One region of the Ruegeria sp. CDSC081 genome, then DNA from elsewhere that is predicted to be linked to it. Evidence: riboswitches for the same ligand, from Rfam matches in the RefSeq annotation. Region 1 holds a riboswitch; the other holds the start of a gene.
The links. A riboswitch is a leader RNA that binds a small molecule or an ion and turns the genes downstream of it on or off. The one in region 1 is predicted to bind cobalamin.
Positions count from the first base shown of each region.

Region 2: another riboswitch for cobalamin. It lies ahead of AC2FH9_RS14700 (hypothetical protein); the one in region 1 lies ahead of AC2FH9_RS07990 (CbtB domain-containing protein).

Region 1 is NZ_JBXWNS010000004.1:54,200-58,580, reverse strand. It holds gene AC2FH9_RS08005 (cobyrinic acid a,c-diamide synthase CobB) at 1-746, shown strand, start outside; gene cobA (uroporphyrinogen-III C-methyltransferase) at 743-1,471, shown strand; gene cobF (precorrin-6A synthase (deacetylating)) at 1,464-2,207, shown strand; cobalamin riboswitch at 2,251-2,459, shown strand; gene AC2FH9_RS07990 (CbtB domain-containing protein) at 2,497-2,667, shown strand; gene AC2FH9_RS07985 (CbtA family protein) at 2,672-3,370, shown strand; gene AC2FH9_RS07980 (hypothetical protein) at 3,437-3,931, shown strand; gene AC2FH9_RS07975 (DUF1636 family protein) at 3,928-4,341, opposite strand.
Region 2 is NZ_JBXWNS010000007.1:136,917-141,297, reverse strand. It holds gene rsgA (ribosome small subunit-dependent GTPase A) at 65-1,093, shown strand; gene AC2FH9_RS14705 (alpha/beta hydrolase family protein) at 1,118-1,975, opposite strand; cobalamin riboswitch at 2,115-2,334, shown strand; gene AC2FH9_RS14700 (hypothetical protein) at 2,418-2,822, shown strand; gene AC2FH9_RS14695 (protein-tyrosine phosphatase family protein) at 2,824-3,324, opposite strand; gene AC2FH9_RS14690 (DNA polymerase III subunit gamma/tau) at 3,481-4,381, shown strand, end outside.

The sequences.
Region 1 (4,381 bases):
GGCACTTAGGTTTGATCCAGGCGGTGGAACATCCCGATCTGGAAAGCGCCATTGTCGGCTATGCTGCGTTCCTGCGTGAACATGTCGATCTGGAGGCGATCAAGCGGGCGGCTTCCTCAAGCCCAAATAGGCCATCGTCAGCCGTGCTACCCCGCCCTCCGGCGCAGCGGATCGCACTGGCGCGGGATGCTGCGTTTTCGTTCACCTATCCGCATTTGCTGGAAGGCTGGCGCACGGCGGGTGCAGAAATCCTACCGTTTTCACCGCTGGCGAATGAAGCCCCTGCCCCGGATGCCGATCTGGTCTGGCTGCCGGGTGGGTATCCCGAGTTGCACGCAGCCACATTGGCCGCCGCCAACACCTTCCAGACTGGGCTGCGCAAACATGCCGAGACAAGACCTGTGCATGGCGAATGCGGGGGCTACATGGCGCTGGGTCAGGCGTTGATCGACAAAGAGGGTGCCCGGCACGAAATGGCGGGCCTTCTGGGCCTTGTGACCTCCTATGAAAAGCGCAAGTTCAACCTGGGTTATCGCAAGGCGGAATTATTGGCCCCAATGGCCGGATTTGCCGAAGGCACAGCGCTACGCGGGCATGAGTTCCACTATTCCTCGATCATCGAACAGCCTGACGCCCCGCTGGCGCGCGTGTTCGACGCCGAAGGCGCGGAAGGCCCGCAAACCGGATCGGTGCGAAACAATGTCACCGGGACATTCTTTCATCTGATCGCCGAGGCCTCGGCATGAGTGGTTTTGTGTCCTTCATCGGTTCAGGCCCCGGCGACCCGGAATTGCTGACACTGAAGGCGGTAGACAGGATGCAGAAAGCCGATGCGGTGCTGTTTGATGACCTCAGCAGCGGCCCGATCCTGAGCCACGCGCGCGAGGATGCTGATCTGGTTGGTGTCGGCAAACGCGCCGGGCGCCCCTCGCCCAAGCAGGATCACGTCAGCCGCTTGTTGGTCGAATATGCACAAACCGGTCAGCATGTTGTGCGGTTGAAATCCGGTGATGGCGGCATGTTCGGCCGGCTTGAAGAAGAACTGGTGGCCCTGCAAGAGGCCGGGATCGACTATGAAATCATCCCCGGCATCCCCTCGGCGGTAGCGGCGGCGGCAGCGGCGGGCATTCCGCTGACCCGGCGACTGACCGCGCGGCGCGTGCAATTCGTCACCGGCCACGATGTCAGTGGCAAACTGCCCGAAGATCTGAACCTGGCAGCACTGGCTGATCCACAGGCTACGACCGTCGTGTTTATGGGCAAGCGCACCTTTCCCCTTTTGGTTGGCGCCCTGCATTCGCACGGCCTGCCGCTGGACACGCCTGCATTGATGGCCGAATCCGTCTCGACCCCCGAACAAAAACTGCAACGCTCGACCATCGGTGCTTTGTCGCAGCAGTTGGAAACCGAGATCGGCACCGCCCCGGCCCTGATCCTGTATGGACCTCTGGCAGAGTTCGAAAATGATTGACCTGACGCTGATCGGTATTGGCACCGGCAACCCGGATCATGTGACATTTCAAGGGGCGCAGGCGATCCGTTCGGCGGACCTGATCCTGATCCCCCGCAAGGGCGAAAACAAGGCCGATCTGGCAGGGCTGCGCGAGCAGATCATCGCTCAGGTCGCGGATACCCCTCCGCAAATCGCGTATTTCGACATTCCCAAACGCTGTGCCGATGATGGCTATTTACGCGGAGTGGACGAATGGCACGACGCGATTGCATTGCGCTGGCAGGAGGCCATCGCAGCCCACCCGAAGGCCCGCCATGTGGCGCTGCTGATCTGGGGGGATCCGTCGCTGTATGACAGTTCGCTGCGAATCGCGGCACGTTTGACCCCTCAGCCAGAAACACGGGTGATTCCCGGCATCACAGCGCTGCAAGCGCTGACGGCGGCCCATGCGATTCCGATCAACGAACTGGGCGCGCCCTATATCGTAACAACTGGTCGTCGCATCCGGGACGAAGGATGGCCGGAAACCGCAGAAAACGTGGCGGTGATGCTGGATGGCGAATGTTCCTTCCAAAACCTGAACATGGAAGAATTGGACATTTGGTGGGGCTCATATGTCGGCATGAAAGAGGAAATCCTGATCAAAGGCCCTTTGGCCGAGGTTGCGCAGCAGATTCTAGACCGCCGCGCCCATGCCCGTGCCGACCATGGTTGGATCATGGATATTTATTTGCTGAAAAAGCGCATAATCTGACACAATACGTCGCAAATGATGATTGCACCGCCACAGCTATAGCGGCTAAATGGGGGTGTCTGGTCCTGCCGGAGAAATCCGGATGCTAAGAGGGAATTTGGTGCGACTGCCTCGGTGGTCAACTCCAAAGCCGCCCCCGCGACTGTAAGCGGAGAGCCCCTGTTCAACCAGCCACTCCCGGTTCTCCGGGGGGAAGGCGAACAGAGGCATCGACCCGCAAGCCAGGAGACCTGCCAGGCGCAAAAACGAAACACCGGCCGTCGGGTGCGGCGGCAGAGGAGAATACAAAATGGCAACACAAACGAAAACAGCATCCGCCGCGCGTACAGGCTTTGTTCCGGTCATGTTTGCAGTGGTTCTGGGTCTGGGCCTCATCACGCTGACCGGTCACGTTCAGGCAGCGGCCCTGCATGATGCAGCGCATGACGTGCGTCACGCGACCGGCTTCCCCTGCCACTAAGACCGTGTTCAGTCGTATATTGACCAGCGCGTTGTTCGCTGGTGCTGCAGCGGGGCTGATTGCCGCCTTGCTGCAGTTGGTATTTGTGCAACCAGTATTGTTGCATGCCGAGCTTTATGAATCCGGAGAGCTGGTGCATTTCGGGGGCGAGACCGTATCGGCTCATCCCGAGCTGCCGCGCATGTTCTCTGAACTGACGCGTGATGCGCTGAGTGTCATCTTTACCATGCTGACCTATACCGGCTATGCGTTGGTGATGGTTGCGCTGATGTCGGTAGCCGAAGGTCAAGGACATCAGATTGATGGCCGGACCGGCGTCCTTTGGGGGTTGGCCGGATTTATCGCCTTCCACCTTGCACCAGGTTTCACCCTGGCGCCTGAAGTGCCGGGTGTCGCAGCAGCCGATGTCTATGCACGTCAGGTCTGGTGGTTCGCAACGGTTGCAGCAGCCCTTGTCGCCATGTGGTTGATCGCCTTTGGAGGTAACCTGATCAGCTATGTGATCGCTGCGGTACTTCTGTTGGTGCCACATCTTATCGGTGCACCCGAGCCCGATGTTTTCACCGGCCCTGTGCCGACTGAAATTGGCGCATTGTTCGCCGCACGAGCTTTTGGAATCGGTCTGGTTGCATGGGTTCTGGTTGGCGCGTTCGCTGGCTATTTCTGGCAGAAAGAAGCGCAACCTTCCGAAGCAACGGCCTGATCGCACTTCGATTGAACGCGCCGGGTGTAAACTTGGCGCGTTTCCCTATGTTTTCAAGGAAATACAATGACCCGTTCACTTGCTCTATTCGTGATCGGTCTGGTCTTTGGCGGCGGTGCAGGATTTGTAATTGCTGCTGCAAATGGCGTCACATTTGATGGCCACGACCATTCTGATCCGTCTATTCACGGAGCCTCACACACTGAGACCATGGCCCACGATCATTCCACGGCCCTGAACCTACCGGCAGGCACAGATGCACCTACACTGGACATCGCTCTGACACAGGATCCTATGTCTGGCTGGAACCTGCATGTCATGCCAAAAAACTTTACCTTCGCACCGCAGAACGCATCGACCGCAGACATGGCGGGCGAAGGGCACGCGCATGTTTACATCAACGGAGAAAAGCTCGCCCGGCTTTACGGCAGTTGGATGCACATTGATCAGTTGCCCAAAGGCGAGGTCGAGGTTTCGGTTTCGCTGAATTCCAACAGCCATAGCCCGCTTTCGGTCGATAACGTGCCGGTTCGTGCTGCGGTTACGGTTCAGGTCGATTAAAGCGCCGGAATACGCGCACGCAAACACATCCGAAGCCGCCCGCAGGGTCGGGCGTCTTCAATCCAGCCCTGCGGGCTGTTCAGGTAAGTACGGCAAGTTTCAGCGATATCCGCAGCATCCGCCGCCACATCGACTCCCGAAAACACATAAGATGCGCGCCCCTGCGCCTGTATAGCTAGGGCCGTGGGTTCCGCGCAGCCGCTGAAACAGGCGTGTTCGCTCACTTCGACCTGATCCGTCAATCCGGCCCTTTTCAGTGCGTCCTGCACAGCCTGCACCTCGGCCGCCCGATCGCGTGCGGTGCCACAGGTTTTGCAGATCATCAGGCGCATCCGATCCAGACCTTTCCCTTCGTCCTGCGCCCGTTTCTGCGGCTTTAAGCGGCGCGGCGCAATCCCGAATGCGCACAAGATTGTGAGTGCGACGTCCCCGCATTTCTGGCAGGATTCC
Region 2 (4,381 bases), on a different contig from region 1:
ACGTTACCGATGGGTGCGCGCCTGCCACCCTGATGGTTTCCTGTATCTGAACACAGGCAGAACAATGTCCAAAACACTTTCGGACCTGGGATGGTCCTCTCATTTTGCAGCCCAACATGCTGTGAACCCTACCTGCACACCGCATCGCATCAACGCCGTCCATCGTGATCGCCTGATCGGCCTGAATGCGCTTGGCGGCACATCTGATCTGACCCCTGACCGATCAACCGGCGAATTTGCGGTTGGCGATTGGGTCCTTGCGGATGATCAAAACCGCATTCGGCATCTTTTGGAGCGCAAAAGCCTCTTGCAACGCCGGGCCGCAGGCACCGGTGCGCAGGTTCAGCTGATCGCGGCGAATGTGGACGTGCTGTATATCGTCAGTTCCTGCAATGCCGATTTCAATCTGGCCCGGCTTGAACGTTATCTGGCACTGGCGCATCAGGCCGGATGCTATCCGGTTGTTGTCCTGACCAAGGCCGACAGCTGCCCTGACCCAGAGAGCTATGCCAGTCAGGCCAGTTCGCTGGCTCGGTTTCTGACCGTTCTAACCGTCAACGCGCTGGAGGCGTCAGAGATTGATCCGATCCTGTCCTGGTGCCCTGCCGGGCAAACTGCTGCTTTGGTCGGCTCATCCGGTGTCGGCAAAACCACATTGGCGAACGCCATGACTGGTCAGGCCGGGACAACGGCGGGGATCCGCGAGGATGACGCACGGGGTCGCCACACCACGACCCATCGTGCGCTTCACCCGATGCGAAACGGGGGGTGGCTGATTGATACGCCAGGAATGCGCGCCCTGCGTTTGATGGATGCCCAAGACGGCGTGGATGAGGTTTTCTCCGACCTTCTGGAATTGGCTGCAACGTGCCGGTTCTCAGATTGCCAGCACCAGGCCGAACCCGGTTGTGCTGTGCAGGAGGCGATTGCCAATGGCGTGATTGAGCCCGACCGGTTGGCGCGCTGGCACAAGCTTCGGCGCGAAGATCAGAGGAATTCCGAGACCCTCGCGCAGTCACGGGCACGTGACAAAGCCTTTGGCAAAATGGTGCGATCCGTCATGCACGACAAAAAGTCCCGCAGCAGACACTAAGCGTGACAAAAAGGCGCCTCGTTTTCAGGCAATCAACCGGGGCCAAACCGCCCGGTTTCTGCGGGCAAAAGCGCCAATATGACCGATCTCAGGCGCTCCGAATTCATTCGGAGACAACAGATGTCGCCGCGCCTTCGGCCCATACAGATCGGCAAGCCGCCAGACTGCGTCTGGCGGCACCATCTGGTCGTCCTCGAAGGCGAACAGGTCCACCGGTGTATTCGATTGCGCCCATCTCGCTTCGGGCAGAGCGTCACCGATCTGCGGCACATAATTCTGCGGCGCCGTGCACCAGCTGCGCCATTGCCAATAGACCGGGCCCGGCAAATCGGCACCGATCCCCACAGCTTTGCCCGGCAGATACCCCAGTGCATTCACTGCCAGACGCCCGTGGCCGTGCCAGAACAACCACGCCAGCCCGCGATAGGGCCAGGGATGGTCGGACAGAGTAACCAGCCCCGAACATACACAGATCATCCGGTCGATCTGATCAATATCCGGCTGCACCGGCCCCAGCAAGCCGCCAAGGGAATGACCGATGCTCCACTGCAAAGCCTCCGGGAACCGCCTGCGCATCTCAGCCCGTGCGGCGGGCATGTCGACCAAGGCCCAATCCGCCATGGTCACCTCGGAGGTTTTGAGTTTGTCGCGCAGCGAATGCCCGAAATCGCTGTAGTCATAGGTCAAACAGGCAATACCCTGTTCGGCGGCCAGCCAACGGGCAAAATGCTGGTAATAGTCGCGCGGCACTGCAGTTGCGCTGTGAATCACCACGGCGACCTTCGGCTCGGTTTCAGGCAGATACAGCCGCGCCGACAGGCTGGCAGAGCCTGAGGCAAAATCAAAGTCCTTAGTCTGGACGCAGGGCGTGGTATCAAGCATGGCGCTTCCGACAAATTCTGAACTACTCGGTTCACTCAACAATCGGCCCGATTTCGGCCACCAGAGTCAAGATTTCATCAAGATGACCAAACGTCCGGTTTGCACCCCAACAGGTGGCTTGACTCGGGGTCTGCATAGCCGCTAGCGATGTGGTGATGGTTCTTGCCCCGGAATTGGGGCGGGATGAAAAGGGAACACGGTGCGGTCTGCCCCGGCGATGCCGGAAAGGGCCAACTCCGCGACTGCCCCCGCAACTGTAAGCGGTGAGCAATGCCGAAATACCACTGGCCCCAGGGCTGGGAAGGTCGGCAAAGCGACGACCCGCAAGTCAGGAGACCTGCCATCGTATCGAAACCGAAACTCGGGCGGGGTGTCCGGGCAGGTCGTCAGCGCGCTGTCACACCTGATCCTCACCCTTCGTCCTGCGCGCGGAGGGCGCATTATGATCTGGAAGACAAAAACACACGAATTCACCGCAACCATCTGTCAGAGGACCGGGAAACCCTGCCCCGCCCTTGCCCGAATGGCACGCGCCATGGCCGAGGCGATGGCGACGGCAAGGCCTGCGACATCCAAAACATTCGAGGTCGAAGGCACCAGCGATCTGACCCATTGCACCGAAGGCTGCACGGCCCGCTTTCGGGCCCAGTCAGAACAGATCAGGGTCTATTGCGGCACCAGCACGGACACGCCGACAGAAAAGCTGGACGCCTATGGCGACATGATGTTCGAGCCGGAGTTCATCCAGAAATCCGCTGGTTTTCTGTCAGAACCACCCTGTGCGATGCTCGACGTATCGACCCTGCCGCCGCGCAGCGACAGTATTCCGTATCAAGTGTCTGCCTGATTCAGGGAAGGGTTCGGGCCGGCAACCCCGCCCAGTCCTTTTGCGCGTCGGTTTCCACCGCGCAGGGCCGCACCGCACGCAACCGCCGAAGCGCTTGGCCAGGCGCTTCGCCGCATTCCACCATTAGCCGCATCACAACCATCCCCGAGCGTCCGCACCCACCGCGGCAATGCACCAGCACCTTGCCGCCACTGGCAAGGACATGTTGGGCGGCGGCGCTGGCTTGCGGCCAAAGCGCCTCAACCTCAGGCGTGGGGGCGCCGAAATCGGAGACCGGAAGGTGGACCCAGGCAATCCGTTCGCGCTGCAGGTCCTCCTCGATTGAACGCGCGCCGGAGTGCTGGAACTCATCCGAGGTCGTCATCGAGATGACCAGGTCCGGCGCCCAATCCCGGATTACTGCGAAATCCCCAGCATAATCGCCCGTGACACCCGGCAGTGGGCACAGAGCGATCTGCCCTTTGCCCAATCCAAGAGGGTGAATTGCAAAACTCTCCAACACAGCTCCTTTACCTGCATCACCACATGGGGCTAAAGCCCCTCATGATTTACCGGCTCTGATGCAACTTGCCAAAACGAAATTCCTTTTCGCGCGCGGTGGACGCGGACGGCGGGGGTCTCTACGCTGCAAACCTGACACGAATCCAACAGAGCAGACATGACCGACACGCCCAGCCCCGCCTATCAGGTTCTCGCGCGGAAATACCGCCCGGAAACTTTTGCTGACCTCGTCGGTCAGAACGCAATGGTGCGCACGCTGAAAAACGCGTTCGAGGCCGACCGGATTGCACAAGCCTTCATCATGACTGGCATCCGCGGCACCGGTAAGACGACCACGGCACGGATCATCGCCAAGGGCATGAACTGCATCGGTCCTGATGGGCAAGGCAAGCCCACGACCGAGCCTTGCGGCCAGTGCGAACATTGCGTCGCCATCATGGAAGGTCGCCATGTCGACGTGATGGAAATGGACGCCGCCAGCCGAACCGGCGTGAATGATATCCGCGAAATCATCGACTCGGTCCGATACCGCGCCGCCAGTGCGCGCTATAAGATCTACATCATCGACGAGGTTCACATGCTTTCGACCAGCGCGTTCAACGCGCTGCTCAAGACGTTGGAAGAACCTCCTGCGCATGTGAAGTTCATCTTTGCCACGACCGAAATCCGCAAAGTCCCGGTGACTGTTCTGTCGCGGTGCCAACGATTTGACCTGCGCCGGATCGAACCCGAGGACATGATTGGCCTGCTCAATAAGATCGCAGCGGCTGAGAAGGCACAGATCGCGGATGATGCCCTGGCGCTGATCACCCGCGCGGCCGAAGGGTCGGCGCGCGACGCAACTTCGCTGCTGGATCAGGCAATCAGCCATGGGGCCGGTGAAACCAGCGCCGATCAGGTGCGCGCGATGCTGGGTCTGGCCGACCGGGGCCGGGTATTGGACTTGATGGAAATGATCCTGCGAGGGGATGCAGCAAACGCGCTGACTGAATTGGGCGGGCAATATGCCGAAGGGGCCGATCCGCTATCCGTGCTGCGCGATCTGGCCGAAATCACGC